One region of the Microbacterium alkaliflavum genome, then DNA from elsewhere that is predicted to be linked to it. Evidence: predicted binding sites of a transcription regulator. Region 1 holds the regulator's gene; each other region holds the start of a gene.
The links. The regulator HrcA, encoded in region 1, represses chaperone genes, less so after heat shock. The targets are predictions, from matches to a motif close to TTNGCACTCGNNNNNNNCGAGTGCNAA.
Positions count from the first base shown of each region.

Region 2: the regulator HrcA is predicted to act here: its motif matches at 5,801-5,827, upstream of groES (co-chaperone GroES).
Region 3: the regulator HrcA is predicted to act here: its motif matches at 5,301-5,327, upstream of ACH3VR_RS00405 (Hsp20/alpha crystallin family protein).

Region 1 is NZ_JBIQWL010000002.1:271,491-282,084, forward strand. Features, by position in the region: gene ACH3VR_RS06255 (PhoH family protein) at 1-296, opposite strand, end outside; gene ACH3VR_RS06260 (HIT domain-containing protein) at 340-687, opposite strand; gene ACH3VR_RS06265 (16S rRNA (uracil(1498)-N(3))-methyltransferase) at 711-1,442, opposite strand; gene dnaJ (molecular chaperone DnaJ) at 1,447-2,559, opposite strand; gene hrcA (heat-inducible transcriptional repressor HrcA) at 2,611-3,651, opposite strand; gene hemW (radical SAM family heme chaperone HemW) at 3,728-4,945, opposite strand; gene ACH3VR_RS06285 (DUF1990 family protein) at 4,945-5,595, opposite strand; gene lepA (translation elongation factor 4) at 5,606-7,453, opposite strand; gene ACH3VR_RS06295 (pyridoxal phosphate-dependent aminotransferase) at 7,477-8,643, opposite strand; gene ACH3VR_RS06300 (alpha/beta fold hydrolase) at 8,687-9,454, shown strand; gene ACH3VR_RS06305 (MFS transporter) at 9,443-10,594, opposite strand, start outside.
Region 2 is NZ_JBIQWL010000007.1:64,280-74,873, reverse strand. Features, by position in the region: gene ACH3VR_RS17100 (holo-ACP synthase) at 1-13, shown strand, start outside; gene alr (alanine racemase) at 10-1,134, shown strand; gene tsaE (tRNA (adenosine(37)-N6)-threonylcarbamoyltransferase complex ATPase subunit type 1 TsaE) at 1,185-1,634, shown strand; gene tsaB (tRNA (adenosine(37)-N6)-threonylcarbamoyltransferase complex dimerization subunit type 1 TsaB) at 1,761-2,420, shown strand; gene rimI (ribosomal protein S18-alanine N-acetyltransferase) at 2,417-2,914, shown strand; gene tsaD (tRNA (adenosine(37)-N6)-threonylcarbamoyltransferase complex transferase subunit TsaD) at 2,911-4,002, shown strand; gene ACH3VR_RS17070 (hypothetical protein) at 3,999-4,574, shown strand; gene ACH3VR_RS17065 (THUMP-like domain-containing protein) at 4,584-5,771, opposite strand; gene groES (co-chaperone GroES) at 5,910-6,206, shown strand; gene rarD (EamA family transporter RarD) at 6,346-7,299, shown strand; gene ACH3VR_RS17050 (metal-sensitive transcriptional regulator) at 7,307-7,636, opposite strand; gene ACH3VR_RS17045 (heavy metal translocating P-type ATPase) at 7,633-9,828, opposite strand; gene ACH3VR_RS17040 (heavy-metal-associated domain-containing protein) at 9,825-10,037, opposite strand; gene ACH3VR_RS17035 (ABC transporter substrate-binding protein) at 10,245-10,594, shown strand, end outside.
Region 3 is NZ_JBIQWL010000001.1:79,379-89,972, forward strand. Features, by position in the region: gene ACH3VR_RS00380 (hypothetical protein) at 1-10, opposite strand, end outside; gene ACH3VR_RS00385 (amylosucrase) at 108-2,015, opposite strand; gene ACH3VR_RS00390 (VOC family protein) at 2,070-2,435, shown strand; gene ACH3VR_RS00395 (L-serine ammonia-lyase, iron-sulfur-dependent, subunit alpha) at 2,488-3,972, shown strand; gene ACH3VR_RS00400 (hypothetical protein) at 4,096-4,632, opposite strand; gene ACH3VR_RS00405 (Hsp20/alpha crystallin family protein) at 5,401-5,856, shown strand; gene ACH3VR_RS00410 (TetR/AcrR family transcriptional regulator) at 5,927-6,532, shown strand; gene ACH3VR_RS00415 (ABC transporter ATP-binding protein) at 6,606-7,385, shown strand; gene ACH3VR_RS00420 (ABC transporter permease) at 7,382-8,116, shown strand; gene ACH3VR_RS00425 (MarR family winged helix-turn-helix transcriptional regulator) at 8,197-8,637, opposite strand; gene ACH3VR_RS00430 (DUF2207 domain-containing protein) at 8,693-10,501, shown strand.

The sequences.
Region 1 (10,594 bases):
TTCGGACGGATGACCTTGCCGCGCGACGACAGGATCGCCTCGCCGAGCACTTCGGACGGCCGCGGGCCGCCCTCGGTGCGCAGGATCCGGTTGGACGACGCGACGTCGGCTTCGCCCAGGTGCTGGCCGGCCTTCGTCATGGCCAGAAGCTCGTCGACGAGCGAGCGTGCGGCCGCGACGGCGGCGGCGTCCCCTGTCAGGGTGATCTCGTTGCCGCGCACATGCACGTCGACGTCGGGGTGCTCGCGCTCGACGACGCGCAGCAGCCGATCCTGCGGGCCGAGCAGCTGCACCATGGCAACCCCGTCGGCATAGACGCGTTCGACCGTGGGCGTATCGTCAGGCACCGAGTGTCTTCTCCTCCAGTCCTCCGGCGAGGACGTGTGCGTGCACGTGGAACACCGTCTGTCCCGCGTGCGGGCCCGTGTTGAACACGAGCCGGAAGTCGCCGTCGGCGTGCTCCGCGGCGACGGAGTTGGCGAGCCCGACGAGCTCGGAGAGCAGGTCGGGATCGCCCGCCGCCAGCTCGACGACGTTGCGATATTCCTGCGACTTGGTGATGACCAGCAGGTGCACGGGCGCCTGCGGGCGGATGTCGCGGATGGCGAATGCGTTCTCGGTCTCGGCGATGATCTCGGAGGGGACCTCCCCCTCCAGGATGCGCGTGAAGATCGAGGATTCGCTCATGCCGTCAGTCTAACGGCGGGCCCTCACCACCGGCCCAGGATCCCGCTCACGACGGCGATCGCGGCGGGGCCGGCGGTCGAGGTGCGCAGCACCGTGTCGCCGAGCCGCACGAGAGTCGCGCCGGCGGCTTCGAGCGCGTCGAGCTCCTCGCCCGCGAACCCGCCTTCCGGGCCGACGACGAGCACGATGTCGCTCGTGTCGGCGGGGTCGAGAGCAAGACCGGTGAGGCGCGCGTCGGCGGTCGGCTCGAGGACGACGACCCGGGATGCCGCGGCCCGCCGCTCCAGCTCCTTCGTGGACGCGAGCAGGCCGACCTCGGGCAGCCACGCGCGGTGCGCCTGCTTCGCGGCCTCGCGCGCGATCGTCGCCCACCGCGCGCGGCCCTTCTCGGCCTTCGCATCCCACCGCGAGACGCTGCGCGCCGACTGCCACGGCACGATCTCGTCGACGCCGAGCTCCGTCGCGGCCTGCACCGCGAGCTCGTCGCGGTCGCCCTTCGCGAGGGCCTGCACGAGCACGAGCCGGGGCGTCGGGGGCGGCACGTCGCGCCGCCCGACGATCCGCACGACGACCTCGACGGGCTGCACGCTCTCCACCTCGCCCGTGAGCCAGACGCCGCGGCCATCGCCGACCGTGACCTCCTCGCCGGGGCGCACGCGCCGGACGACCGCGGCGTGCTTGGCCTCGGCGCCCGTGAGCGTCACGGCGTCGCCGCGGCCGGCTGCGACGTCATCGACAAGGAAGTGCAGCGGCATCCGATCAGCCGTTCCGGAAGCGGTCGCGCAGCTTGGCGAACAGGCCCTGGTGGAACTCCGCGAGTCGCGGCGAGGGCGCCTTCGTGCGGCGCGCGAACTCCTCGATCAGCTGGCGCTCCTTGTGGTCGAGGCGCGTCGGGGTCACGACGTGCACGCCGACGCGGAGGTCGCCGCGCTGCGTGCCGCGCAGCGGCGTGATGCCGCGGCCCTTGATCGTGAGCACGTCGCCCGCCTGCACGCCGGGGCGCACTTCGAGATCGACGGGGCCGTCGAGCGACTCGATCGTCGTGGTCGTGCCGAGGATCGCGTCGGGCATCGACACCTCGAGCGTCGCCAGCAGGTCGTCGCCCTCGCGGCTGAAGATGTCGTTCGGCTGCACCGTGACCTCGAGATAGAGGTCGCCGTTGGGGCCGCCCGCGGGCCCGACCTCGCCTGAGCCGGGGAGCTGCAGGCGCAGGCCCGTCTCGACGCCGGCGGGGATGTCGATCGACACGGTGCGGCGTGCGCGCACGCGGCCCTGACCCTGGCAGGTCGCGCACGGGTACGGAATGGTCGTGCCGTACCCCTGGCACACGTTGCAGGGCTGGCTGGTCACGACGTTGCCGAGCAGGCTCCGCACCTGGCGCTGCACGTTGCCGCTGCCGTGGCAGATGTCGCACGTGACCGGGGAGGTTCCCGGCTGGCAGCACGATCCCTGGCACGTGTCGCAGAGCACGGCGGTGTCGACCTCGAGGTCCCGGTGGGCGCCGAAGACGACGTCCTTGAGCTCCAGGGTCACGCGAACGAGCGCATCCTGCCCGCGCTCGCGCCGCGAGCGGGGCCGGCCTGGGCGCCCGCCCGCGGCGGCTCCGAAGAACGTCTCGAAGATGTCGCCGAAGCCGCCGAAGTTCGCGCCGCCGCCGAACGGCGAGTCGCTGCCGCCCATGTCGTAGCGCGCCCGCTGCTCGGGATCGTTCAGCACGTCGTACGCGTGCGTCACGAGCTTGAAGCGCTCCGACGCCTCCTCGCTCGGATTGACGTCCGGATGCAGCTCGCGCGCGAGCCGCCGGTACGCCTTCTTGATCTCGTCCGGTGTCGCATCGCGCGAGACACCGAGGACCTCGTAGTGGTCAGCCACAATCGCCTTCCCGCCCGCGCCGTGCGCGGGATCGTCTGGTCGAGTCCGCCGTCAGCGGGCGTTCTCGTCGTCGTCGAGCATCCTGCTGAGGTAGCGGGCGACCGCCCGCACCGCCGCGAGGTTGCTCGGATAGTCCATGCGCGTGGGGCCCATCAGCCCGATGCGGGCGCGCGCTCCCGTCGCGTCGTAATCGCTTGCGACGACCGAAGCCTCGATGAGCCCGAACGAAGCGTTCTCCCGTCCGATGCTCGTCGCGAGACCGTGCTCATCGGCCACCATCTCGCTCATGAGCCGCAGCAGCGTCACCTGCTCCTCGATCGCCTCGAGGAGCGGGTAGATGCTGCCGCGGAAGTCGGACTCGCGGCGCGCGAGGTTGGCGGCACCGGCCATGACGAGCCGGTCCTGCCGGAACTCGTCCAGCTCCTCGGCGACGAAGCGCACGATCGCGATCGTGGCCGCGTCGTCGTGTCGGGTGGGGTCGTCGGCGGTGGAGAGGAACTCCTCGACCCGCTGCACGCCGTCGCGGACCGAACGGCCCACGATCAGGTCGCCGACGGTCGTGCGGGCGCGCGTGATGGTCGTCTCGTCGAGCTCGTGGCGGAGCAGCACGAGCCGCTGCGACACGCGACCGGTGTCGGTCACGAGGATCACGATGAGCCGGCCCGCATCGAGCGGCACGAGCTCGACGTGCGAGACGCTCGCACGCGCGAACGACGGGTACTGCACGAGGGCGACCTGGCCGGTGAGCTGCGTGAGGGCGCGGACGGTGCGAACGAGCAGGTCGTCGAGGTCGCCCGGGCCGTCGAGGAACGACGCGATCGCGTGGCGCTGCGCCGGCGTGAGGGGCCGCAGCTCGGCGAGATGGTCGACGAAGACGCGGTAGCCCTTGTCGGTGGGCACGCGGCCCGACGACGTGTGCGGAGCTGCGATGAGCTCCTCGTCCTCGAGGAGGGCCATGTCGTTGCGGATCGTCGCGGCGGACACGCCGAACGCGTGGCGCTCGACGATCGACTTGCTGCCGACCGGCTCGTGCGAGTCGACGTAGTCCTGCACGATCGCCCGCAGCACCTGCAGTCCTCGATCGGTGACCATCCCGCCCTCCTCACGCGCGATCCGCCTGGGCTGGCACTCCCAGGAGTGGAGTGCCAATTCTATCGGACCCGGCGGTCTAGTCGGTGAGGGCGCGCACGACGGCATCGGCGAGGAGCCGCCCGCGCCGCGTCAGCACGATCCGGCCGTGGAGCGCCGCGGGCCCCTCGACGAGCCCGTCCGCGATGAGTGCGGCGACGGCGTGCCTGCCCTCGCCGAGCAGTTCGGCGACCGGGAACCCCTCGCGGATGCGGGTGCGCAGCAGCACGCTCTCGAGGGCGCGGGCCTCGGCATCCGGTCGCTCCCGGCCCGCCGCCGGCGACTCGCCCATCGCGAGCCGCTGGGCATAGGCAGCGGGATGCTTGACGTTCCAGAACCGCACGCCGGCGATGTGGCTGTGCGCGCCCGGGCCGTAGCCCCACCAGTCGTGCCCCTGCCAGTACGCCAGATTGTGCCGCGAGCGGTGCGCATCGTCGCGCGCCCAGTTCGACACCTCGTACCATCCGAAGCCGGCGCCGCCGAGGAGGTCGTCGGCGAGCTCGTACATGTCGGCCTGCAGGTCGTCGTCGGGGGCGGGGACCTCGCCGCGGCGGATCTGCCGGGCGAGCTTCGTGCCGTCCTCGATGATGAGCGCGTACGCCGAGACGTGGTCCGGCTCGAGCGCGATGGCCGTCTCGAGCGAGGAGCGCCAGTCGGCGAGCGATTCTCCGGGCGCGCCGTAGATGAGATCGAGGCTCACGTCCAGCCCCGCTCCCCGGGCGGCGGCGACGGCCGTCGCGACGGCTTCGGGATCGTGCGTGCGATCGAGCGCCGCGAGCACGTGCGCGACCGACGACTGCATGCCGATCGACAGGCGCGTGACACCGGATGCCGCGAGCTCGGCCGCGACGGCATCCGTCACGGTGTCGGGATTGGCTTCGACCGTCACCTCGGCCCCGGCCGCGATGCCGAACGTGTCGCGCACGCCGGCGAGCATGCGACCGAGGTCGCCGGGCGGCAGGAGCGTCGGCGTGCCGCCGCCGAAGAAGACGGTGGTCGCAGGCCGCAGCCCGCCCGCGCCCGTGAGCACGCCCCGTGACAGGGCGACTTCGCGCAGGAGCGTGTCGGCGTATTCGTCCTGACGGGCGCCGCGCAGCTCGCCCGACGTGTAGGTGTTGAAGTCGCAGTAGCCGCAGCGCACACGGCAGAACGGCACGTGCAGGTACACGCCGAACGGCGTTGCCGGATCGACGCGGACCTCTGCCGGCAGCGCCCCGTCGGCCGGAGCGGGCTCGCCGATGGGGAGTGCGGAGCCCATCAGGCGGGGGTCGAGTACAGCGGCGAGATCGCGCGGAGGTAGCGCGTGAACAGCTCGCGGCGACGCCGGCGCGCCATGGCCGGCAGCATCCGGTACAGGAACGAAGCGGGGCGATCGAACGCCCGCACCGTGAACCACACCTCGTCGTTCTCGAGCCAGTCGAGCATGAACGACTCCTCGCCGCTCACCTTCGAGCCGTCGACCGTGCCGAGGGCGAAGCCCACGCGGCGCGGCTCTTCGACGGCGAAGATGACGCGGAGCTCGCCGTCGGCGTTGTAGCCCTTGACGCGGCCCTCTACGACGATCGTCGTTCCGGCGGCGACGTACGGCGTTCCGTCGGAGTCGAACCGCTGCTCGGCCTCGCTGCGGCTCGGCTTGACGGGGTTGCCCTCGGCGTCGAAGCTCACGCCCGAGTACATCGGGCCGGATGCCGGGCGCACGTCCTTGATGCGGAGCCCCGCCCCGCGAAGCGCCGCCCACGACAGGAGCGCCTCGCTCGCCGTGGCGAACCGGGCGTCACCGCTGCCGATGCGCCACGACTCCTCCGCCGGGAAGCTGCGCTCCGGTGGATACTGCATGAGATCCGGTGCCTGCGTCGCCCCGACGGCGGCGTAGTCGACGGTCTCGTCCTTGAACGTTCCGCGGCGCATGGGTTCCAGGCTACTTCTGCTTGCCCTCGACATCTCCTGAGAGCGCGGCGATGAACGCCTCCTGGGGGACCTCGACGCGACCGACCATCTTCATGCGCTTCTTGCCCTCCTTCTGCTTCTCGAGGAGCTTGCGCTTGCGGGTGATATCACCGCCGTAGCACTTCGCGAGGACGTCCTTGCGCATCGCGCGGATGTTCTCGCGCGCGATGATGCGCGCGCCGATGGCGGCCTGGATGGGGACTTCGAACTGCTGGCGCGGGATGAGCTTGCGCAGGCGCTCGGTCATCATCGTGCCGTAGGCGTAGGCCTTCTCGCGGTGCACGATCGAGCTGAAGGCATCCACCTTGTCGCCCTGCAGCAGGATGTCGACCTTCACGAGGTCGGCTTCCTGCGAGCCCGCGGGCTCGTAGTCGAGGCTCGCGTAGCCCTGCGTGCGCGACTTGAGCTGGTCGAAGAAGTCGAAGACGATCTCGCCGAGCGGCATGTTGTAGCGCAGCTCGACGCGCTCCTCGCTGAAGTACTCCATGCCCAGCAGCTGTCCGCGCCGGCCCTGGCAGAGCTCCATGACGGTGCCCACGTAGTCCTTGGGCAGCAGGATCGCCGCCTTGACCATGGGCTCCGACACGGATGCCACCCGCCCGTCGGGGTACTCACTGGGGTTCGTGACCGTGACGTGCTCGCCGGTGTCGGTCAGCACTTCGTAGATCACCGAGGGGGCCGTCGTGATCAGGTCGAGGTCGAACTCGCGCGAGAGGCGCTCGGTGATGATCTCGAGGTGCAGGAGGCCGAGGAACCCGCAGCGGAAGCCGAACCCGAGCGCGACCGAGGTCTCGGGCTCGTACTGCAGCGAGGCGTCCGAGAGCTTCAGCTTGTCGAGGGCTTCGCGGAGGTCGCTGTAGTCGCTGCCGTCGATCGGGTAGATGCCCGAGAAGACCATGGGCTTGGGGTCGGTGTAGCCGGGGAGCGCCTCACTCGCAGGCTTGCGCAGATTCGTGATCGTGTCGCCGACCTTCGACTGGCGCACGTCCTTCACGCCGGTGATGAGGTAGCCGACCTCGCCGACGCCGAGGCCCTTCGAGGGGGTCGGCTCGGGGCTGGACACGCCGATCTCGAGGAGGTCGTGGGTCGCCTTCGTCGACATCATCTGGATGCGCTCGCGCGGCTCGAGCTTGCCGTCGACCATCCGCACGTACGTCACGACGCCGCGGTACGAGTCGTAGACCGAGTCGAAGATCATGGCCCGGGCCGGTGCGTTCGCGTCGCCCGTGGGGGCGGGGATCTGCTCGACGATGCGGTCGAGGAGCGTCTCGACGCCCATGCCCGTCTTGCCGCTGACCCGCAGCACGTCGTCGGGGTCGCCGCCGATGAGGTTCGCGAGCTCGGCGGCGTACTTCTCGGGATCGGCGGCGGGAAGGTCGATCTTGTTGAGCACCGGGATGATCTGGAGGTCGTTCTCCAGTGCGAGGTAGAGGTTCGCGAGGGTCTGCGCCTCGATGCCCTGCGCCGCGTCGACGAGGAGGATCGCGCCTTCGCAGGCCGCGAGCGAGCGCGAGACCTCGTACGTGAAGTCGACGTGGCCGGGGGTGTCGATCATGTTGAGGGCGAAGGTGCCGGCATCCGTGGCCCACGGCATGCGGACGGCCTGCGACTTGATCGTGATGCCGCGCTCGCGCTCGATGTCCATGCGGTCGAGGTACTGCGCGCGCATGTCGCGCTCGGCGACGACGCCCGTGATCTGCAGCATGCGGTCGGCGAGGGTCGACTTGCCGTGGTCGATGTGGGCGATGATGCAGAAGTTGCGGATCGCCTCGGGAGCCGTGGCAGACGGCTCGAGGGGCTTCAGGGCGCGCGGGGACATATCCGGCCCAGTCTACCGGGGGGTCACGCCTCAGCCCGTGCCGCGAGGGATGCCGGGGCCGGGAGTCGGCTGAGTCCTTCCAGCAGATCCTCCCGGCGCGCAGCGCAGCACACTCGGATCCATCCCTCGCCGGTGCGGCCGAAGGCACTGCCGGGCGCGACGGCGACGCGCTGCTCGTGCAGAAACCGCTCCGCCCACGCCGCGACGTCGCCGTCGCTCGAGTGCGACACGTCGATCCAGAGGTAGAAGGCGCCGGTCGGCGTGAGATATCTGAAGCCGCGTTCGTCGAGGAGCGCCGACGCGGCGGCGAGGTTGTCGCGGTAGTGCGTCGCGGCGGCGCGCACGTGGTCCTGGGGGCCCGAGATCGCCTCGAGCGCCGCGTATTGCGCAGGCATGTCGACGCAGGAGACCGCCGACTCCTGCACGCGCAGCATCGTCGCGGTCAGGCCCTTGGGCGTCACGAGCCAGCCGACCCGTGCGCCCGTCATGGCGTAGGTCTTCGATGTCGAGAACACCGAGAAGACGCGGTCGTCGGTGTCGAGCGCGGCGGGGCTCGCGTGCGGGATCCCGTACGTGAACGCCTCGTAGCACTCGTCGCTGAGCACCCACAGGTCGTGGCGCGCGGCGAAGGCCAGAAGTGCGGCGATCGTCTCGGGCTCGAACGTCGACCCGAGCGGATTCGACGGCGAGTTGACGATGAGCAGCCGTGTGCGGTCGGTCACGAGCGCCTCGAGCTGGACGAGATCGGGCTGGAAGCCCTTCGCGGGAGCCAGCTGGTACGGCACCGGCACTGCGGAGAGCATGTGGGCGTTCATCGTGAACGTCGTGTAGCCGGGATCGGGCACGAGCACCTCGTCGCCGGGCGCGAGGGTCATCGCCATCGCCTGGTGCAGCGCCTGCGTCGCGCCCACGGTCACCCACACCTGCTCGACGTCGGGGCGGAACCCGTTCACGGCGGCGAGCTTCTCCACGATCGCGCGGCGGAGGGGCGGGATGCCGCCGTTCGGCGCGTACCGCGTCTGGCCGGCCTCCCACGCCCGCGCCGCGGCGGCACGGATCGCGGGTGCGGGCTCCTCCCCCGGCTCGCCGACGGCGAGGATGATGGCGTCCTCGAGGCGCAGCGCCTGCTCGAGGATGTGGCGCACCCCCGAGCCGGGCATGCCGAGGATGTGTTCAGCGAGTCGAGGCATGCCGTCAGCCTACGGAGCGCGCCGCGCCTCGTACGCTGGCACCATGACCGTCCAGGTGGTCCTCGTCCACGGCATCCGGACGTCTGCGACGATGTGGCGGTCGCAGGTCGAATATCTCACCGCACGCGGCAATCCCGTCAGGGCCGTCGACCTCCCCGGCCACGGTGCGCGCATGAGCGAGGGGTTCACGCTCGAATCGGCGTTCGCTGCGATCGACGATGCGGTTCGGGATGCCGCGACCCGCGGTCCCGTCCTGCTGGCGGGGCACTCGATGGGCGGCCTGCTGTGCATCGAGTACGTCGGCGCCGAGGAGCCTCCCCCCGTCGCGGGGTTCATCGCGGCATCCTGCACCGCCATCCCCCGCGGTATCGGCCTGCAGACCTACCGCTTCCTCGCCCGCCGGTTCGATGCGCTCCCCGACCGGGGAATGTGGCTCACCAACCAGGTGCTCGATCGCACGCTGCCGGCCGAGACGCGCCCCGACTTCGGCGCGGGAGGCTACGCCTTCGACACGCAGGACCTCGCGCTGCGCAGCCTCTCCGTGCTCGACCTGCTCGCGGCGCTGCGCCGTATCGACGTGCCGCTGTGGTTCATCAACGGGCAGTACGACCAGCTCCGCGTCAACGAGAGGCTCTTCCTGCGCCTCGCGAAGCACGCCGAGCTCGTCGTCGTGCCCCGCACGTCGCACCTCGTCACGGCGATGCGCCCGCAGGTGTTCAACGCGCTGTTGGAGGTCGCGCTCGCGACGCTCGAGGCGCCGGACGCGACACGCGAGGCGCCGGACGCGACACGCGAGGCGTCAGACGGCTGAGGGGGCGCGCTCGCGGCTGCGGATCGCGTACGTCATGAGGCCGCCCACGATCGACAGGACGCCGCCCACGAGGAACAGCAGCCAGAACCCGCCGACGAGCGCCACGAGCCCCGCGCCCAGGAGCGGGCCGATCAGCTGGCCGAGGCTCGCCGAGACGTTGACGAAGCCGAGGTCGCGGGCGTGGTCCTCGGGATACGGCAGCAGATCGGTGCCCAGCGCGAGCCCCACCGACATGTACGCGCCATAGCCCACGCCGAGGAGTGCGGCGGCGATCATGGCGCTCGTCAGGGACGGTGCGAAGACGAGGATGAGGGATGCCGCGCCCTGCACGATGGCCGACCAGACGACGAACGGCACGCGCTTGCCGGTGCGGTCGGAGATCCACCCCGACACGATCGAGGCCGCCACGACGAACAGCGTGTAGACGAGGATCAGCATGAGCAGCTCGTCTTCGGCGGTCGAGGCATCCCGATGCAGTCCGTAGAGGAGGAAGAAGAGGAGGAGACCCGTGCCGAGGGCGTTGCCGATGTTGACGGTCAGACGTCCCGCGAGCAGCCAGGCGAAATCGCGGTCGCGCAGCGCGGCGAGCCGCTCGCCCAGGGTGCGGACCTTGCGCGCGGCGGCGACCTCGCCCTGCGCGGGCGGATCGGGCAGCAGGAGCGCGGCCAGGGTGCCGACGACGCCGATGAACGCGGCGAGCACGAGGTAGCCGACCACGACGCCGAGCTCGAGGAGCACGATGACGCCGACGCCGACGACGATGCCGAGCGCCTGCGACGAGGAGACGGCGGCGGATGCGGCCCCCCGCTGCGTCGTGAGCTGATCGGCGATGAGCGCCGTGAACGCCGCAGAGGCGACGGCGACGCCGACCGAGACGCCGACCCACGCGGCCCCGACGCCCCACGGACCCTGTGCGAACGCGATGCCGACGAGCGAGAGCGTCGCGAGCCACGTGCCGCCGAGCGCCCAGGGGCGCCGGCGCCCGGTGCGGCCGCGCGTGCGGTCGGAGAGGCCGCCGGCGACGGGTGCGGCGATGACGCCCGCGACGCCGCCGATCGCGAGCACGAGGCCCGAGGAGACGACTCCGGAGATCCAGCCGCTGGCGTCGTCCGGCGTGTTCAGCTGCAGCGGGATCAGCAG
Region 2 (10,594 bases), on a different contig from region 1:
GGCGGACGCATGAGCCGCCTGCCCGCCGGCGTGCTGCGCGAAGCCACGATCGACGTCGGTGCCATCACCGCCAACGTGCGGCAGCTGCGCCGCCTGACCGACTCCGAGGTCATCGCCGTCGTCAAGGCCGACGGCTACGGGCACGGCGCCGTGCGCAGCGCCGTTGCCGCGCTCGACGGCGGTGCGGCCCGGCTCGGAGTCGCCGACATCGGCGAAGCGCTCGCGCTGCGACGCGGGGGGATCACCGCGCCGATCGTCGCGTGGCTGCACGCCCCCGGCGCGAACTTCCGCGAGGCCGCCGGCAGGGGAATCGAGCTCGGCATCTCGAGCTTCGATCAGCTGCTGCAGGCCTCGGCCGCGGCATCCACAGGCCGCCCGGTCAGTGTGCACCTCAAGCTCGAGACAGGCCTCGGCCGCAACGGCATCCCACCGGAGGACTACCACGTCGTCTTCTCCGAGGCTGCGCGCCTCGAGCGCATCGGCCGGCTGCGCGTCGTCGGCCTGTTCAGCCACCTCTCCAACGCGTCCGCGGACGACGACCGCGCCGCGCTGCGCGTCTTCCTCGAGGGCGTCGCCGTCGCGGCATCGGTCGGCCTCGCCCCACCGCTGCGCCACATCGCGGCGAGTCACGCGGCGCTCGCGCTCCCCGAGTCCCGGCTCGGCTGCGTGCGACTGGGCGTGACGATCTACGGCCTCTCGCCCTTCGACGACCGCGATGCCGGCGACCTCGGCCTGCGCCCCGCCATGACGCTGCGCGCACCCGTCGCCGCCGTGCGCCGCGTGCCCGCGGGGCACGGCGTCTCGTACGGCTACGACTACCGCGCCGAGCGCGAGACGACGCTGGCCCTCGTGCCGCTCGGCTACGCCGACGGCGTGCCGCGACAGGCGTCGGGCGGCGGTCCCGTCACTATCAACGGCGCGCGCTTCGCCGTCGCGGGGCGCATCGCGATGGACCAGTTCGTCGTCGACGTCGGCGACCTCCCGGTCGTCGTCGGCGACGAGGCGGTGCTGTTCGGCGACCCGACGCTCGGCGTGCCCTCCGCCGACGAGTGGGCGACAGCCGCGTCGACCATCAACTACGAGATCGTCACGCGGATCGGGCCGCGTGTGCCGCGTCGGCAGGTCTCGTCGTGACCGGACTCGACGCGATCGCGGGCCGGCACGAGATCGTCGCCCCCGAAGACATGGAGCGGTTCGGCGAGCAGATCGGGGGGATGCTGCGCGCCGGCGATCTCGTCGTGCTGACCGGTCCGCTGGGCGCAGGCAAGACGACCCTCACGCGCGGTATCGCGGCGGGTCTGGGCGTGCGCGGACCCGTGCAGAGCCCGACCTTCGTCATCGCCCGCACGCATCCGTCGCTCGTCGGCGGCGCCCCGCTCGTGCATGTCGACGCCTACCGGCTCGGTGCGGCCGTGGAGCTCGACGACCTCGACATCGACCTGGCCGGATCGGTCGTCGTCGTCGAGTGGGGCCGTGGCATGGTCGACGGCCTCGCCGACTCCTGGTGGGAGGTCGAGCTCGAACGCGAATGGGGCGGCGCGGGAGTCGATTCCGCCTGCGGCACGAGCGGTCCGGCGGCTGCCGAGATGGATGCCGCCGCACCCCGCGTCGTGACGGTGACCCGGCGTCCTTAGGGTCGAGCCGATACATTCCCGACGAGCCGATACGGGAGCGACCGTCTGAGGCGTATCGGCTCGCCGAACCCGTATCGGCTCGCGGGCAGACCCGGCCCTCCGACGGTCCCGACTACCCTGGAGGGCGTGATCCTCGGCATCGACACGTCCCTCGGCTCTGCCGTCGCCGTCGTCGAACCCGACGGCGTCGTGCGGTCGCAACGCGAGAGCACCGACCCGCGGGGGCACGCCGAGGTGATCGGCACGCTCATCGCCGAGGCATTGGCGGAGGCATCCATCGACCCCGGCGACGTGACGTATGTCGCCGCGGGCATGGGGCCCGGCCCCTTCACGGGGCTGCGCGTCGGCATCGCGGCGGCGCGCGCCTTCGCACTCGGCCGCGGGGTTCCGGTGATCCCCGTCGCGAGCCATGACGCCGTCGCGCTCGAGCTGCTCCTGCACTCCGCGCTGACGGGCGGCCGCGACAACTCCGAGGACGACGCGTTCGCCGTCGTGACCGACGCGCGCCGTCGCGAGTTCGCCTTCACGGTGTACCGCGGCATCGACGACGACGGCCTCCCGATCCGCCTCGCCGAGCCCGCGCTCGCGCCGCGCGACGAGCTCGACGGAATCCTCGCCGAACGCCGCGTCCTGCGCCGCGACGCCGACCGCATCCCCGCCGCGATGCTCGCCCTCGCGGCGGCGCGCGCGGTCGCGGCGGATCGCACGATCGGTCCGCCCGACGCGCTCTACCTCCGCTCGCCCGATGTGACGCCCTCCGCGGGGCCCAAGCGGGTGACGGCATGAGCCTGCGCCGCGCGACGCCCGACGACCTCGCCGCGATCATGACGCTCGAGCGCGCGTCGTTTCCGACCGACGCGTGGTCGGACGCCATGATGCGCGAGGAGCTCGCGTCGCGGCACGGCTGCTACGTCGTCGACGAGGAAGCGGGCCGGGTCATCGGCTACGCGGGCCTGCGCGCGCCGCAGGGGTCGAGGGATGCCGACATCCAGACGATCGCGATCGCGGAAGCCGCGCGGGGCCGGGGTCGCGGACGCGCGCTGCTCGAGGCGCTCCTGGTCGAGGCATCCACCCGCGACGTGCAGGAGGTGTTCCTCGAGGTGCGCGCCGACAACCCCGTCGCGCAGGCTCTCTACGCCTCCGAGGGCTTCGCCGAGGTCGGCCGCCGCCCGCGCTACTACCAGCCGGACGACGTCGACGCCGTCGTCATGCGCCTCGATCTCGGCGGCTGGTCGACGGCGCGCAAGAACGACCCGGAAGACGCGGGAGCGTGCACGTGACCCTTCGACAGGCTCCCGAGGCATCCGAGCCCCTCGTGCTCGGCATCGAGACGAGCTGCGACGAGACCGGCATCGGGATCGTCCGCGGCCGGACGCTGCTTTCCAACACGATCGCGAGCTCGATGGACGAGCATGCCCGGTACGGCGGCGTCGTTCCCGAGGTCGCCGCCCGCGCGCACCTCGAGGCCCTGCAGCCCTCGATCGAGGCGGCGCTCACCGAATCGGGTGTCGCGCTCACCGACGTCGACGCCGTCGCCGTGACATCCGGCCCGGGGCTCGCGGGCGCCCTCATGGTCGGCGTCGGCGCAGCCAAAGCCCTCGCGGTATCCCTCGACCGGCCGCTCTACGCCGTCAACCACCTCGTGGGCCACATCGCCGCCGACATCCTGGATGCCGGCGCCCCGCCCCTCGAATACCCCACCGTCGCGCTGCTCGTGAGCGGCGGGCACACGTCGCTCCTCCTCGTGCGCGACCTCACGACCGATGTCGAGCTGCTCGGCGAGACGATGGACGATGCGGCCGGCGAGGCCTTCGACAAGGTCGCCCGCCTCCTCGGGCTGCCCTATCCCGGCGGCCCCGAGATCGACCGGGCGGCCGCCGTGGGCGACCCGAACGCCATCCCCTTCCCGCGTGGGTTGTCGCGCGCATCCGACATGGCGAAGCACCGCTACGACTTCTCCTTCTCGGGCCTCAAGACCGCGGTCGCGCGCTGGATCGAGCTGCGCCAGGCGGCGGGCGAGACGATCCCGGTCGCCGACGTCGCCGCCTCCTTCCGCGAGGCCGTCGTCGACGTGCTCGTGACGAAGGCGCTCGCGGCCTGCCGCGATCACGACGTGCCCCGGCTCCTCCTCGGGGGCGGTGTCATCGCCAACAAGCGCCTGCGCGACGTGGCGATCGAGAGGGCGGATGCCGCGGGCGTGACCGTCCGCATTCCGCCGCTGTCGCTGTGCACCGACAACGGGGCGATGATCGCAGCGCTCGCATCGGAGCTCATCATGTCGGGCCGGCCGCCGTCGACGCTCGCCTTCGGCGCCGACTCCACGCTGCCCGTGACCGAGATCCAGGTCGCGCAGGAGGCCGTGGCATGACCGGACCGCGCGACGACGACGGGGCCGAGCCCGCCGCCTCGCCGTCGCCGTCGCCGTCGGCGCAGGCGCCGCGCACCCCGGCCCCGACCACCCCGCCGCCGACCCCGACCACCCCGCCGGCGGCCCCGCTCGCCCGACAGCCGTCCGCGACGACCCAGCCGCCGTCGCCCGATGTCGCTGAGGTGTCATCCGAGTCGGTGCTGCCCGGCGCGCATCGCGGCGGATTCTCGCGCCTGCCCACGGCGCCGGTCGAGATCACGACCCAGTCGGCTCCCGCCGAGCCCGAGAGCGAGCCGATCGACATCCGCTGGGCGATGCCCACCCCGGAGGCGCCGCGACGGGGCGTCGGCGGGTGGGCGCTCCTCTTCTCGATCCTGGGACTCGTCGTCTCGCTCTTCGTCGGCTGGGGCTTCCCGCTGGGCATCGCCGGCATCGTGGCCGGCATCATGGCGCTCCGCCGTCCGCTCGAGAGCCGCGCGGTCGCCGTGTGGGCGATCGCGCTGGGCGCCCTCTCGATCCTCTACAGCGCGGGGTGGCTGCTGTTCGCCGCCGTCGCGTCGGGGCTCATCTGAGGCCTCTGCTCAGACGCGGTCGGCCAAAAGCGCGACCCGGCGCTTGCCGATCCGGGTCATGATGAGCGTCGCCGACCCGGCGCCGCGCAGTGCGAGGGACTTCCGCAGGACGGCCGGGTCGATGTCGACGCCGCGCTTCTTGATCTCGAGGCGCCCGATGCCGCGGTCGCGCAGCGCCTTCCCGAGCCTCTTCGTGTCGGCGGGCAGCTCCTCGCGCACGCGGAACGATGCGACGAACGGACTCGTGAGGGCGGCATCCGACGTCAGATAGGCGATGTGGTCATCGAGCATCCCGGCCTTCAGCGACCGCGCGACGTCGCCGATGAGCCGCGCACGGATCACGGCGCCGTCGGGCTCGTGCACGAAGGCGCCGAGTGGCCGCACGGGCTCGTCCTCGGCATCCCCTTCCGCCGTGAGCTCCGCCGCGGCGTCGCCGCGGACGACGAGAGCCGACCGGCGCACGCCGTCGCGCGCGAGCGCGCCCGACCACAGCACGAGCTCGATCGTCGATCCGTCGGCGCTGACCCACTGCGCCTCGACGTCGTCGGGGATGAGCGCGCGGTCGAGGGCCGGTCCGAGCTTGACGCCGGCGGGATGCCGCGCCGCCAGGTCGAACACCCACTCGAGCGACGGCGACCAGTCCTCGGGACGCGTGCGCGAGGTCTCACCGTGTCCGGCGGTGCGGCGGGCGGGGTCGAGCCACACGGCGTCGACACCGGCGAGATCGACGTCCTCCGCACGGGCGCACCGCACGCTCACGTCGTCGCCGAACGGCGCGAGGTTGTACGCGGCGATCGCGGCCGTCACGTCGTCGGCGTCCACCGCGAGGACGCGCAGCCCGAGCGCCGCGAGGCCCAGCGCGTCGCCCCCGATGCCGCACCCGAGGTCCGCGACGGTCGTGATGCCGGCATCCCGGAACCGCGCCGCGTGCCGCCCGGCGATCGAGAGCCGCGTCGCCTGCTCGAGTCCCGCGCGCGTGAAGAGCATGCGCTCGGCGAAGCCGCCGAACTTCGCCTGCGCGCGTACGCGCAGGCGGGACTGGCCGACGACGGCCGAGACGAGGTCGGGGGAGTGCCCGGCTGCGCGCAGGCGCGAGACCGTCCGCGCGACGTCGTCGGCGCTCTCGATGGGCGGAAGCTCGTCCAGAAGGCGCAGTCCCTCAGGCGTCAGCAGTGCCGTGAGCTCGGCCAGGTCCATGTCGCCAGCGTATTGCCGTATGACGCTGATTGGCACTCACGTTGCGTGAGTGCCAGCGGCCCGCCTAGACTGATTCAGCACTCGCCGCCCGTGAGTGCTAACGAGTCTTGAAGTCTCAAGGAAAGCAGAGGTAGACCCGTGTCGGTTTCCATCAAGCCGCTCGAGGACCGCATCGTCATCAAGCAGGTCGAGGCCGAGCAGACCACCTCGAGTGGCCTCGTCATCCCCGACACCGCCAAGGAGAAGCCCCAGGAGGGCGAGGTCGTGGCGGTGGGCCCCGGCCGCATCGACGACAACGGCAACCGCGTCCCGCTCGACGTCGCTGTCGGCGACCGCGTGATCTACAGCAAGTACGGCGGCACCGAGGTCAAGTTCGGCGGTGACGATTTCCTCGTCCTGTCGGCTCGCGACGTGCTCGCGGTCGTCGTCCGCTGAGGACTGCACTTTCTGGAAAGACCCGGATGCTTCGGCATCCGGGTCTTTTCGCATATCGGGGTGGCAGGAATCGAGCCGTGGTCGGCAGGCACGGGATGCCTCGCGCGGCCGCCGGGCCCGATCGTCGTCCTAGGCTGAGGTGGTGAGCTCCGACCCCTCCCGCGAGCACGCGCTCGGCGGCGTGTACGCGTTCATCGCGTACGTCATGTGGGGGTTCCTCCCGCTGTACTTCCTCCTCCTCGCGCCCACCGGCCCGTTCGAGGTCGTGGCATGGCGCATCCTGCTCTCGCTCGCTTTCTGCGCGATCCTCCTGACGGTCACGCGCACGTGGCCCAAGCTCGTCGCGATCCTGCGCAACCGCCGGCTCGTGGTCTGGACGATGGTCGCCGGCGCGCTCATCTACGTCAACTGGCAGGTCTTCCTCATCGCGACGCTGACGGGGCACGTCGTCGAGACGAGTCTCGGGTACTTCATCAACCCGATCGTCACGGTGCTCCTGGGCGTGCTGGTGCTGCACGAACGGCTGCGGATCACGCAGTGGGTGGCGCTCGCGATCGCCGCCTCGGCCGTTGTCGTGATCATCCTGGGGTATCAGGCGTTCCCGTGGATCGCCTTGTCGCTGGCCTTCAGCTTCGGCTTCTACGGCCTCGTCAAGAAGCAGATCGGCCCCTCGGTCGACGCGATCAGCGGTCTCACGCTCGAGTCGCTGTGGCTGACGCCGATCGCGATCATCCAGCTCGTCGTCGTGTCGCTCACGGTCGGCCTGTCGATGGGCCAGGGGACCCCGCTGCACACCGTGCTCCTGAGCCTGGCCGGTGTCGTCACGGCCGTGCCGCTCCTGCTCTTCGCGGCGGGCGCGCGCCGTGCGCCCCTCACGCTCATCGGGATCCTGCAGTTCGCCGCGCCGATCCTGCAGTTCATCATCGGCGTCTGGGTGCTCGGCGAGCCGATGCCGCCGGAGCGCTGGATCGGCTTCGCCCTCGTGTGGGTCGCCCTCATCCTCCTGACCGTCGACTCGGTCGTCGCCGCCCGCCGTGCGCGCACGTCGCGCATCGTCGACGACGCACCGTCCGACGTCGCCGAGCTCACCTGACGGCGGGTCAGCGCACGAGCCGCGCGATCGCCTGCGTCGCCTCGGTGATCTTCGCGTCGGCCTCGGGCCCGCCGAGCCGCGCCGCGTCGACGACGCAGTGCCGCAGGTGGTCGTCGAGCAGTCCGACGGCGACGGCCTCGAGCGCGGAAGTCAATGCGCTGATCTGCGTGAGGATGTCGATGCAGTACTTCTCGTCCTCGACCATCTTGTGGATGCCGCGCGCCTGCCCCTCGATGCGCTTGAGGCGATTGAGGTACTTGTCCTTGTCGGTGATGTAGCCGTGGTGCGCGGAGTGATCGTGCACGGGCGTGCCCGAAGGCGTGTCTGCGAGGGTCATCGCGTCTCCTTCACGAGGTCGTCCGCATGGCTGCGGAAACGCCGCAGCAGCAGGCTGTTGCCGACGACGAAGGCGCTCGAGAACGCCATCGCCGCACCGGCGATCATGGGGTTGAGCAGGCCGAGCGCCGCGAGCGGGATCGCCGCCACGTTGTAGGCGAAGGCCCAGAACAGGTTGACGCGGATCGTCCGCAGCGTCGAGCGCGACAGCCGGATGGCGTCGCCCGCGCTGCGCAGGTCGCCGCGGACGAGGGTCAGATCGGATGCCTCGATCGCGGCATCCGTGCCCGTGCCCATCGCGAGGCCCAGATCGGACTGCGCGAGCGCGGCCGCGTCGTTGACGCCGTCGCCCACCATCGCGACCGACCGGCCCTCCGCCTGCAGCTCGCGCACGACGGCGACCTTCCCGGCCGGCAGCACCTGCGCGATGACCCGGTCGATCCCGACCTCGGCGGCGACCCGCCGCGCGACGGCTTCGTTGTCGCCCGTCAGGAGCACGGGCTCCAGACCCAGGTCGCGCAGCTGGGCGATCGCGGCAGGACTGGTCGGCTTGACGCCGTCCGCGACGGCGAGGATGCCGCGCACCGCGCCGTCCCAGGCGACGACGACCGTCGTGCGACCTTCGGCCTCGAGGCGCGATGCCTCGGCGTCGAGCACGCCGTCGAGCGTCAGCGCCCAGTCGGCCAGCATGGCGCGGCGGCCCACGACGACCGCGTGGCCGTCGACGACACCCGCAACGCCCGCTCCCGGCAGGTTCTGGAAGGACTCGGGCTCGGGCAGGACGTCGCCCGCCGCACGCGCGATCGCCCGGGCGACGGGATGCTCCGACGCGTCCTCGAGGGCGCCCGCGAGCCGCAGCAGCTCGGCGCGATCGACGCCGGGCGCGGCGATGACGTCGGTGAGCGACATCCGCCCCGTCGTGACCGTCCCCGTCTTGTCGAGCACGACGGTGTCGGCGGCGCGTGTCGACTCGAGCACCTCCGGGCCGCGGATCAGGATGCCGAGCTGCGCGCCGCGGCCGGTGCCGACGAGCAGCGCGATGGGCGTTGCGAGGCCGAGCGCACACGGGCACGCGATGATGAGCACGGCGACCGCGGCGCCGAAGGCGTCGGCGGCAGGCGCGCCCAGCAGGAGCCAGACCACGAGGGTGACGATCGCGATGCCGATGACGACCGGCACGAAGACGGCGGAGATGCGGTCGGCGAGCCGCTGCACGGCCGCCTTGCCGGACTGGGCCTCTTCGACGAGTTTCGCCATCCGCGCGAGCTGCGTATCGGCGCCGACACGAGTCGCACGCACGACCAGTCGCCCGCCGACGTTGACGGTCGCCCCGATGACGCCGTCGCCGGGTGCCACCTCGACGGGAACCGACTCGCCGGTCACGGTCGAGGCATCCACCGCGGACGTGCCCGACACGACGACGCCGTCGGTCGCGATCTTCTCGCCGGGCCGCACGACGAACTCGTCGCCGACCCGCAGCTGCTCGACGGGCATGCGCACCTCGGTGCGCGTTCCGGTGAGCAGGTCGGAGCGGAGCACGGCGACGTCCTTCGCGCCGACCTCGAGGAGGGCGTGCAGCGCGGCGCCCGCCTGACGCTTCGAACGCACCTCGAAGTAGCGTCCTGCGAGCACGAACATCGTGACGCCGGCCGCGACCTCGAGGTACATGTGGCCCATGCCGCCGAGGACGATGGCGTAGACGGACCAGAGGTACGCGGCCGAGACGCCGACGGAGATGAGGGTGTCCATCGTGACGGCGCCGTGACGCAGGTTGATCCACGTGGCCTGGTGGAACGGCCACGCGGCCCACGTCACGACCGGTGTCGCGAGCACCAGTGCGACCCACTCCCACCCGGGGAACTGGAGCGCAGGGATCATCGACAGCAGGATGACGGGCACCGCGAGGACGATGGATGCCACGAGCCGCCGCCGGAGCGAGACGAGCTCGGGCTCCGCGTGGTGGGCGTGCTCGTGCACGGGCCGCGGGAGCGCGGCACCGTAACCGGTCTTCTCGACCTCGGCGATGAGCGCATGCGGGTCGAAGCCTGCCGGCGCGACGATGTGCGCGCGCTCGGTCGCGAAGTTGACCGAGGCCTCGACCCCGTCGAGCCGGTTGAGCCTCTTCTCGACGCGCGCGGCGCACGAAGCGCACGTCATGCCCGAGATCTCGAGCTCGATCGCGTGATCGGTCATGCCACCCGCACCGCCTCATAGCCCGCCTCGTCGACGGCCGCGATCACGTCTTCATCGGCCACATCCGTCTGCGATGTGACCAGCAGCCGGCCGGATGCCGCGCTGACCTCCACGGCTTCGACGCCGCGGACAGCCGTCACCTCGCGCCGCACGCTCGCTTCGCAGTGTCCGCAGCTCATCCCTGTCACGAGGTACTCGTTCATCATCATGATCGGCTCCTTTTGCGTTGATACCCCTAGGGGGTACCACTCTCAACCGTATACCCGTCAGGGGTATTCCGGGGCCGTTTGTAACGATCCGGTCGCGTTACACATCGTTAACGAAAGGCAATACACAAGAGACCGGCTCCCGATTAGGTTTAGTGCACTGGGGCGGCACCCGAGCCGTGCCCGCGTCCCTACACAGCAAGGAGCAAAATGAGCGTCTTCCACCGCTCGCGTAAGGCCGGGGTCCTCGGCGCCATCGCGATCGCCGGCGCCAGCGCCCTCATCCTCGCCGGATGCTCCGGCGGCGGATCGGGCTCGGAGTCGAGCGCAGCGCCGTCCGAGAACGTCGATCTCAGCCTGAAGATCGGCACCATCCTTCCGCAGACCGGAACCCTCGCGTTCCTCGGCCCGCCCGAGGAGGCCGGTGTCGGCCTTGCCGCGCAGGACATCAACGACGCCGCCGTCGGCATCACGATCCCGGACATCATCTGGGGCGACTCTGGTGACACCGACAACAAGGCCTACGCGACGACCATCCAGAAGCTCATCTCGGAGGGCGT
Region 3 (10,594 bases), on a different contig from region 1:
GTGCGGTCATGGTCTGACTCTGGCCCCGGTCGCGCGAATCGGGCACCCCCTTGAGGTTGCGTCGCGTTTGTGCAAGCAGGCAACGTATGGCGTGATCCGTGGGCCGATCACCACAACGGGCGCACGCGCAGCCAGGCGAATCCGTGCGCAGGAAGGTCGAACCCCTCTTCGAGATCGTGCGGCATGCCCGTCACGACGTCGACGGTCCCGCGGGCGAAGCCGGAGAGCGTGAGCGGGTCGACATGCACCGCCTCGTCTCCCACGTTGGCGAGCACGAGGATGCGGTCGGCGAGCAGCTCGACGCCCGGTCGCTGGAACGCGACGACCGACGCGTGCGGGGTGTCGAACCGCAGGAGCGTGTTGCCGGCCAGCTCATCCGTCGCCTGGCGCACGTCGATGAGCCGGGTGAGGCGCTGGAAGACGCGTCCGGCGGGGGTCGCGACATCAGTCCTCTGCTCGTAAGCCTCGGCAGGACGGCGCGGGCGATGCACCCAGCGGCTGTCACCGGCGGTGTCGGGATCGTCGGCATAGGCGTAGTCGTTGAGCTGCGCCACTTCGTCGCCGAGGTAAAGGAGCGGGATGCCCCCCGTCGACAGGGCGAGGGCGTGGGCGAGCACGACACGGTCCTCACCGCCGTCGTCGCCCGCCTCGATGCCGGCGAGCGACGCCGTCGTGCCTGTGACACGGGCGTCGCCGGTCTTGAGGTTCTCCTGGAACGGCACCCCGCGCGCGAACGTGCCCGGGAGGCGGCCGACGTAGAAGTCGTTGAGGAAGCGGCGGTGCGGGTAGCCGTCGATGCCGAGGGCTGCGGCATCCTCGTCGGCGAACGTCCAGCCGATGTCGTCGTGGCTGCGCACGTAGTTGACCCACGCCGTGCCATCGGGCAGGGCGTGCCGCTCGTCGAGGGCCTTCTTCAGCAGACGCCCGTCGCGTGTCGCGAGCGCCTCCCACGTGAGCGCCATCTGCAGCGGGTTGTAGGAGAGCTGGCACTCCGCGGGGGAGATGTACTCGATCACCTCGTCGGGGTGCACGATCGCCTCCGACTTGAACAGGAGGCTCGGCGCCGCCATGCGCAGCACGGCGTTGAACGCCTGCAGCAGGAGGTGCGCCTCGGGCAGCGACTCGCAGGAGGTGCCGAGGCGCTTCCAGATGAAGGCGACGGCGTCCATCCGCAGGATCTCGACCCCTTGGTTGGCGAGGAAGAGCATCTCGCCCGCCATCGCGCGGAAGACGGCGGGGTTGGCGTAGTTGAGGTCCCACTGGAAGTGGTAGAACGTCGCCCAGATCCAGCGCCCGTCGTCGAGCTGCACGAACGCGCCGGGATGGTCGTCGGGGAAGATCTCGCGCACCGTCTGCTCGTAGGCGTCGGGCATAGTGCGGTCGGGGAAGATGAGGTAGAAGTCTTCGAACCCCTCGTCGCCGGCGATGGCCCTCTGCGCCCACCCGTGCTCGTTGCTCGTGTGGTTGAAGATGAAGTCCACGACGAGCGAGATGCCCGCGAGGCGGAGGTCGGCGGCGAGCTCGGCGAGCTCCTCCATCGTGCCGAGCGCCGGATTCACACGCCGATAGCTCGAGACGGCGTACCCGCCGTCGCTGTTGCCCTCGGGGCTCTCGAAGAGCGGCATGAGGTGCAGGTAGGTCAGGCCCAGCTCCTGGAAATACGGGATCTGATCCCGGATGCCGGTGAGCCCGCCTGCGTACCGGTCGACATAGCAGACGCCGCCCAGCATGCGCTGCGACTGGAACCAGTCCGGATCGGCGTCGCGCAGATCGTCGCGCGCCTTGAGCTCGAGCGGACGAGCCTGCCAGCTCGCCGCGGCGAGGGCGATGACGTCGGCGAGTGCCTCGCGGCCGTCGCCGCGATCCCCGTAGAGCCGGCGGAACAGGGCGTGCAGTCGCGGAAAGTGGGCGTCGAACCTTTTCTGGAACGCCTCTTCGAAGGCGCCGACGTGCTGCTCGGTGTGCGCCCTGGCGAATGCCGCGGCGGCCTGGACGTCTTCGTCGAGCTGGGTCATGTCCACCTCCGTGCCGTGATGCTAGCGTGAGGCCCGGCATCCCCGGGAGGCTTCATGGAACTGGTTCAGATCGCGCAGCACGCTGACGACCTGACGCGCGCTGCGGCGTTCTACTCGCAGCTGCTCGAGTCCGAGCCGACGGGACTGTTCGACCCGCCGGGACTCCTCTTCTTCGACCTCGACGGCGTTCGGCTGCTCCTCGACCGGAACGCGCCCTCGTCATTGGTCTATCTGCACGTCGAGAACGTGCACGAGACGATCGAGCGGCTCGGCCCGGGGGTCGAGGTCCTGTCGCACCCGCACGTCATCTTCACGCACGAGGACGACACCCTGGGGCCCGCCGGACACGAGGAGTGGCAGGCCTTCATCCGCGACTCGGAGGGGAACACCGTCGGGCTCGTGGCCTTCCAGCCGCGCTGACGTCTTGCCACCCAGAGGCCTGTACTGAACGATCGTTCAGTAACCTGGAGTGGTGAGCGCCTATGTCTCGGCGTTCGAGCTGTTCTCCATCGGCGTAGGACCCTCGAGCTCCCACACGGTCGGACCCATGCGTGCGGCCCGCGACTTCGTCATCCGTCTCGGTGAGACGGATCTCCTCGAGCGTGCGGTGCGCGTCACCTGCACCCTCTGCGGCTCGCTCGGCGCGACCGGCATCGGCCACGGCACTCCCGACGCGGTCGTCGCAGGGCTGCGCGGCGAAGACCCGGCGACGGTCGAGCCCGACGCGGTGCGCCGCGCGTGGAGCGACTGGCCGGGTGGGCGGCTGCTCCTGGCGGGAACCCACGAGGTCGCGTTCGCGAAGGACGACGTCGTCTTCGCGCCGCGGACGCGGCTGCCGGGGCATCCCAACGCCATGACCCTCGCGGCGCTCGATGCCGCCGGCGCGGTTCTCGCTGAGGAGACCTACTACTCGATCGGCGGCGGATTCATCCGCCGAGAGGGCGAGGCGCAGAGGGTCGCGGCGCATCCCTTCCCGCTCGCGTTCGACAACGCCGAGGAGCTCCTCGCGATCTGCGACGAGCACGGCCTCACGATCGCCGAAGCCGCGCGCATCAATGAGGAGGCGCTGCGCACCGAGGCCGAGGTCGCCGCGGGACTCGACGCGATCTGGGACGCCATGGCCTCCTGCATCGACGCGGGGCTCGCCGCCGACGGCGAACTGCCCGGGATGCTGCGCGTCAAGCGCCGCGCCGCCTCGATCCGGCATCAGCTCGACGACGCCTCGTCGGCCGGACACCGTGAGCTGCCCGGCGAGTGGCTCGGCGCCTTCGCCCTCGCGGTGAACGAGGAGAACGCCTCGGGCGGACGAGTCGTCACCGCCCCGACGAACGGCGCAGCCGGCATCCTCCCCGCTGTCGCGATGTACTGGTGGCGCTTCCTCGCCGACTCGGGCCTCGGCGTCGGCAACGCCGTCACGCCGCACGGCGAGCTCGTCGGCAGCGCCTTGCTCGGCTTCGGTCTCGGCGAGGCTGCGGTGGACGTCGTGGACGACGAGATCGTCGCCGAAGCGAACCGCCGGCGCGGCATCCGTCGTTTCCTGCTCACCGCGACCGCGCTGGGTTCGCTCTTCAAGGCCAACGCCTCGATCTCGGGTGCCGAGGGCGGCTGTCAGGCCGAGGTCGGCTCGGCGTGCGCGATGGCGGCGGGCGGGCTCACGGCCGTCATGGGCGGCACGAACCGCCAGATCGAGAACGCCGCCGAGATCGCGATGGAGCATCACCTCGGCCTGACGTGCGACCCGGTCGGCGGGCTCGTGCAGATCCCGTGCATCGAGCGCAACGCGATCGCGGCGTCGACGGCCGTGACCGCGGCACGCCTCGCCCTGCGCGGCGACGGCAGCCACTACGTCTCGCTCGACGCCGTCGTCGAGACGATGCGCCAGACGGGCATCGACATGTCGACGAAGTACAAGGAGACGAGCGAGGGCGGCCTCGCGGTGAACGTCATCGAGTGCTGACCCGGCTCATGTCGTGCTCACTTGCGTCGTTTTGCGTTGCACCGCGCACATCGCCGCAGCTCAAGCGCAAACGCGTCGTTTCGGTTGCGGCGTTTGGTGCGCGGCCGCGCCAAACGGCGCAACTCAAACGGGTGAAGTGCCAGGCCGCCATCCCGCGTTCGTCAGCGCGGCGCGCACACGCTCCACGGCGACCTGCGAATTCGGGTAGAGGTGCTCGGCGGTGATCCTGACGACGGTCCAGCCTGCCTCGCGGCAGAGGTCGTGCTTGAGGATGTCGCGGTTCCATTGCCTGGCGTCCGTTCGGTGGTGGTCGCCCTCGTATTCGACGAGCACGTGCCACTCGGGGTAAGCGATCTCCGTCCAGCCGATGCGTCGGCCGTTCCGGGCGAACACATCGAAGTCGAGCGCCGGATCGGGGAGCCCTTCCTCTGCGAGTGCAAGCCTCAAATGAGTCTCCGGGCGGGATGCCGCACCCACGCGTACGAGGCCGATTGCAGCCTTCAGCTTGGCGATGCCCTCGCGGCGGCCGGCGGCCACAGCGGCTTCCAGCTCCTCGAGGGTCGAGGGAGGCGCCTGATGAGACCCGTCGCGGGCGCGAGGTCGGTTGAGAATCGCGTCGCCGGCTGCGACGAGATCACGCAGCGAAAGCGTCGTTGCCAATTGCGCCCACGTCGAGGCAGGTGAGGCGACACGGAGCCCGGTGGGGGTGCGCACGCGCACCAACCCGGGTCTCAGTTGGTGGCCCGCGATTCCTCGCCCACTCGGTGCTCGATGTGGTGAGAGCACGCTGACGTGTGCGGTCCCGGCGCATCCGGTGGGGAGCGGGATCCCCCACACGATCGCCGCGCTCGCATGGGAGAAGAAGACGTGCCGGGGCAGTCGGGCGGCGAGCGCGCGGAGCCTCCGCAGTTCCGCTGATTCTCCGGGCGTGTCGCCTTCGTCCCCGAGAACCATCCGGACCCCCCAGAACGGGGCGAGGAGGTCCCGTCTTCGCAGCCGTGCTCGACTCGCACCGGATTCGAGAGCGGATGCCACGGAGAATTCGCCGCCGAGGCGGCCCGGAAGGTCAGTCATCCCCCGAGGCTCGGGGCGGCCACGCCTCGGCCTGCACTCATCCAGCGAGTCTGTGGAGGGTGGCACGCGCGCGGGGTCTGGGGAGGAGCGCGCCCGCCCTTCAGTTGCGCCGATTGGCACCCGCGTCTGCCAATCGCCGCAAGCGAACAAACAGGTCGAGCGTTTGGTTGCGCCGATTGGCGATCCCCACTGCAAATCGCCGCAACCGAGCGTGCGGGGCACACCCAGAAGGAGTGTTCGCCGTGCGCGAACCGTTGGCACTCTCGGGGTTTGAGTGCTAAATTGAACGTAGTTGAGTCGAGTCGACTCAAGTTCACAAGACCACAAGGAACACCCCGACAGAAGGAGAGAGAAATGGCCCAGTACGACCCGTTCCGCGACCTCGACCGCCTCGCTTCGAGCCTTCTCGACACGCGCCGCGGACCCCGCCGCATGCCGATGGACCTCTACCGTGACGGTGACCACTACGTCCTCACGGCCGACATGCCCGGCATCGACCCGGGGTCGGTCGATATCGACGTCGACGGGCAGCTGCTCACGATCCGCGCCGAGCGCACCCTCACCACCGGCGAGGGCGTGAAGTGGATCACGCGCGAGCGCGAGGCGGCGAGCTTCCTCCGCCAGCTCAACCTCGGGCAGGGTATCGACACCGAGCGCATCACGGCGAACTACAACAACGGCGTGCTCAGCGTCACGATCCCCGTGAGCGAGAAGGCCAAGCCGCGCAAGATCGAGGTGACGTCGGATGCCGAGCAGCCGACGATCCTCGCGCACGAGAGCCACGACGAGCCGCAGCCCGTCGAGCAGTGAGCTGACTCTTCCCACCGGCGCCGCCCCGAGTCCGAAGACTCGGGGCGGCGCCGCGTTCTAGGCTGACGCCATGCCCGAGTACGCCGTGCCGACACCCCGTCGCCGGGGCCGCCCGCGCGGAGGAGAGTCGGGCACCCGGGACCGCATCCTGGGCTCGGCCGTCGACGAGTTCGCCGAGCACGGGTACGACGGTGCGACCATCCGCGGCATCGCGACGCGAGCGGGTGTCGACTCTGCGCTCGTGCACCACTACTTCGGCACGAAGGCCGACCTGTTCGCCGAGGCCGTCGGTGCGCCCATGCGGCCCGACGTCGACGTGCCCGCGATCCTGGCGGGTCCGCGCGACGAGCTGGGCGAGCACCTCGTCCGCTACGTGCTCGAGGCGTGGGAGCGGCCCGACGTGCGCAAGCGCGGTGTCGTGCTCCTGCGCTCGGCGCTCGGCAACCGCTTCGCGACGCCCCTCCTCGCCAGCTTCCTCTCGCGGGAGCTGCTGGGCCGCATCGCCGCCGAGCTCGACGTGCCCGACGCCGAGCTGCGCGCGAGCCTCGTCGCGTCGCAGGTCGCGGGCCTGCTCATCGCACGGCATGTGCTCAAGCTGCCGGCGGTCGCGTCGGCGTCGGTCGACGAGCTCATCGCGCGCATCGCGCCGACGGTGCAGCGGTACCTCACGGAGTGAGCCTTGACGTCGATCACACCGCGGAGGACTATTCATCACATGATGAATAAGGGGGCGATCGGAGGTGCTCGCCGTGGCTGAGGGCAACGCCGTCGAGGTGCGCGGACTGCACGTGCGCCGCGGCACCACCGAGGTGTTCAAGAGTATCGATCTCGACATCCCGCGCGGCCAGATCACGGGCCTCATGGGTCCGTCCGGCTGCGGCAAGACGACCCTCATGCGCTCGATCGTCGGCGTGCAGAAGATCGCGGGCGGCACCGTCACGGTGCTCTCCGATCCCGGCGGCACGCAGGTGCAGCGTCGCCGCGTCTCGTACGACACGCAGGCCGCGTCGGTGTACGGCGACCTGACGATCCAGCAGAACCTCCGCTACTTCGCCCGGCTGATCGGCGCGCCGACCTCCGACGTCGACCGCGTCATCACGCAGGTCGGGCTCGCCGACCAGGCCAAGCAGACCGTCGATTCGCTCAGCGGCGGGCAGGAGAAGCGCGTGTCGCTCGCCGTCGCGATGCTCGGCACGCCGGAGCTGCTCGTGCTCGACGAGCCGACCGTCGGCCTCGACCCGCTCCTGCGCTCCGAGCTGTGGGAGATCTTCCGCGGCGTCGCCGAGGCGGGTGCGACCATCGTCGTGAGCAGCCACGTGATGGACGAAGCCCTCCGCTGCGACCGCATCGTGCTGCTGCGGGCCGGGCGCATCATCGCCGACACGACACCCGCTCGCCTGCTCACCGACACGGGGGAGTCGGATCCGGATGCCGCCTTCCTGGCGCTCATCGAAAGGGATGCCGCGGCCTCGGCCCAGGCGCATCATCCGATGACGCGGCGACAGGCGCGGGAGGAGGCATCCGAATGAACGGCGTGCGCACCTTCGCCACCGCCGGACGGGTCCTGCGGCAGCTGAGCCACGACCCGCGGTCGATCGCGCTCATGCTCATCGCGCCGAGCCTGCTCGTCGGGCTGTTCGCCTGGCTCTTCAGCGACCAGGACGGCGTCTTCGACATCTACGGACCGCCGATCCTGGCACTGTTCCCGTTCATCATCATGTTCCTCATCACGTCGATCACGACGCTGCGGGAGCGTCGCTCGGGCACGCTCGAGCGGCTCATGACGACGCCGATCGGCAAGGCCGACTTCATCACGGGCTACGCGCTCGCGTTCGGCCTCATGGCCGTCATCCAGGCGATCGTCACGGTGTCGTTCGCCGTGCTGGTCTGCGGACTCAACACCGACGGGCCGGCGTGGCAGCTCGGACTTGTCGCCGTCTCCGACGCGGTGCTGGGCATGGCGCTGGGGCTGCTCGCGAGCGCCTTCGCGCGCACGGAATTCCAGGCTGTGCAGTTCATGCCGCTCATCGTGTTCCCGCAGATCCTGCTCGGCGGCCTGTTCATGCCCCGAGACCAGATGCCCGACGCGCTGTACGCGATCAGCAAGGTGCTGCCGCTGAGCTACGCCATCGACGCGATCAACGCCGTGACCGCCGGCGAAGAGGGATGGGACGTCTACGGACCGCTGCTCGTCGTGCTCGGGTTCCTCGTCGGGTCGCTGATCCTCGCGTCGCTCACGCTGCGCCGGCGCACGCCGTAGCGCTGTTCTGCGGAAGGCTCAGGCTCGACCCCGCGACAAGCTCGGGGACCGGGAGCAGGCGAGACGGCCCCGGCGTGGGGTCAGCAGCCGAGCTGAGGCCGTCGCAGCTTCGCGGTCAGCTCGCGCAGCTGATCGAGCTCGTCGTCGCTGAGCACGGACATCCGCTCCGCGATGGCCCGGCCGTGCGACGACGCGATGCGGCGGAAGGCGGATGCGCCGTCGTCCGTCGCGCGCACGAGGGCGCCGCGGCCGTCGTCGGGATCTGCACACTTCGAGATGAGTCCCCGTGCGACCATGCGGTCGACGAGGCGCGAGACGCTGGGCTGGCTGATGAGCATGTTGGCCGTGACGTCGCGCAGCCGCGCCGTCATGTCATCCGCACGGGTCACGGTGAGCAGCACGTCGTACTCGGCCTGGGACAGCGCCGTCCCGTCGAAGTCGCCGCTGATGTCTCCGAAGACCTCGTGCTGGGCGCGGAAGAGGCTCTCCCAGGCGTCGATCGCGAGTCGCCGGTCGGTCATGTGCAACAGAATACGGCGAACCTCCGCCGTCGGGGCGGGCCGTAGGCTGAGCGCCATGGGGACCGTCCTTCGGCGCGCTGCCGCGCTCGTGCTCGCGGCATCCATCCTGGTCCTTTCGGCCTGCACCGGCTCGACCGGGACGAGCGATGACGCCGTTGCCGTGTCCGCGAACGTCGACGACTTCCGCTTCTCGAGTCTCGACGTCGACTACACGCTCACCCGCGCCGACGACGGCACGAGCCGCCTCGAGGTGCAGGAGCGCTTCGTCGCCGAATTCCCCGACATCGATCAGAACCACGGGATGCGGCGCCTCGTGCCCGACTCGTACGGGGGCGCTCCGCTCAATCCGCACTTCGTCTCGATCACGGACGGCGACGGCAATCCGCGGCCCGCGGAAGTCGACGACGAAGACGGCGTCTTCTCCATGACCTCGCGCGCCGACGACTTCGTCCACGGCGAGCAGACGTACATCTTCACCTACACGCTCGAGAACGTCACGCGGTTCTTCGAGGACACCGATGCCGACGAGTTCTACTGGGATGTCAACGGCACCGATTGGGCTCAGCCGTTCGGTCGCATAACGGCGACTCTGCACATGGATGCCGCACTCGCGGCCGCCCTCACCGGGAGCGCGTCGTGCTACCACGGCTACGAGGGCGCGACAGATCCCTGCTCCATCTCGATCGAGCGCACGAACGCCGCAAGCACCGTCACCGCGAGCACCGGCGACGTGCCGCCCCACCAGACCATGACGATCGCGGTCGGGTTCGAGCCAGGGACGTTCACGAAGTTCGACGCGTCGTTCTTCGCGTCGCCGTGGGGCTGGCTGCAGGCGATCGCGGCGCTCGGAGTGCTCGGCGGACTCCTCTGGGCGATCATCACGCGCCGACGACGCCTGCGCGACGAGCCGGGCAGGCCCACGATCATCGCCGAGTACACGCCGCCGGCGCACATCGACGCTCTCGAGAGCGCCGTGCTGCTCGGCCGCACCTCGAAGGCGATCCCGGCCGAGGTGCTCGAGCAGGCTGTCGTCGGCAGCATCCGCATCCTCGAGGGCGAGCGCCGCTGGCTCGGCGGTGCACGTCTCAAGGCCGAGCTCGTCGACCCGACGAAGGCCGACGGCGACGGCCTCATGCTGCTCGACGGCCTGTACCCGGGCTTCGTCGTGGGCGACCTGTACGAGTTCGGCCAGACCGACCGGCGGTTTTCGTCGGCGGCGCAGTCGATCATCAAGGCCGCCACGAAGGAGCTCGACCGGCGGGGGCTGCGCCGAAGGGTGCCGGCCTGGACGCGTGCCCTGCCGATCATCGCGACGGGGCTCGCCGGCACGCTCGTGTTCCTGTTCGGCGTCGCCGCGCTGAACGCCCTGGTCGACGCATGGGTCCCGATCATCCTCATCGTCGGCGCCTTCATCGCCGAGTTCGCCGTGATCTCGCTCGTCTCGCATAAGCCGCTCACGGCTCTCGGCGCCGAAGTTCGCGACCATCTCGCGGGTCTGAAGGTCTTCATCGAGTGGGCCGAGGCAGACCGCATCCGCATGCTGCAGTCGCCGCAGGGTGCCGAGCGCGTCGCCATCGACACGAGCGACCGCCGCGAGATGCTGAAGATCTACGAAGCCCTCCTGCCGTACGCGGTCGTCTTCGGCCAGGAGAAGCAGTGGGCGAAGGAGCTCGCCGTGCTCTACGGCGAGCAGGGCTCGCCCGTGTGGTACTCGGGCTCGAGCGGGGCCTTCAACGCGGCGGCGTTCTCCGCGGGCATCGGCACGCTGTCATCGAGCGCGTCGTCGGCCTCGTCGTCGGGCGGATCGAGCGGCGGCGGATCGGCCGGCGGGGGCGGTGGCGGAGGCGGCGGCGGGGGAGTCTGACCTGATCGAGCCAGGCGCCGCGTCGGCGTCTGACGCCACGCATTCATCAAGGACGCCTGTTACTGGTGATACGCCTGTTGCAATCCCCGGCGC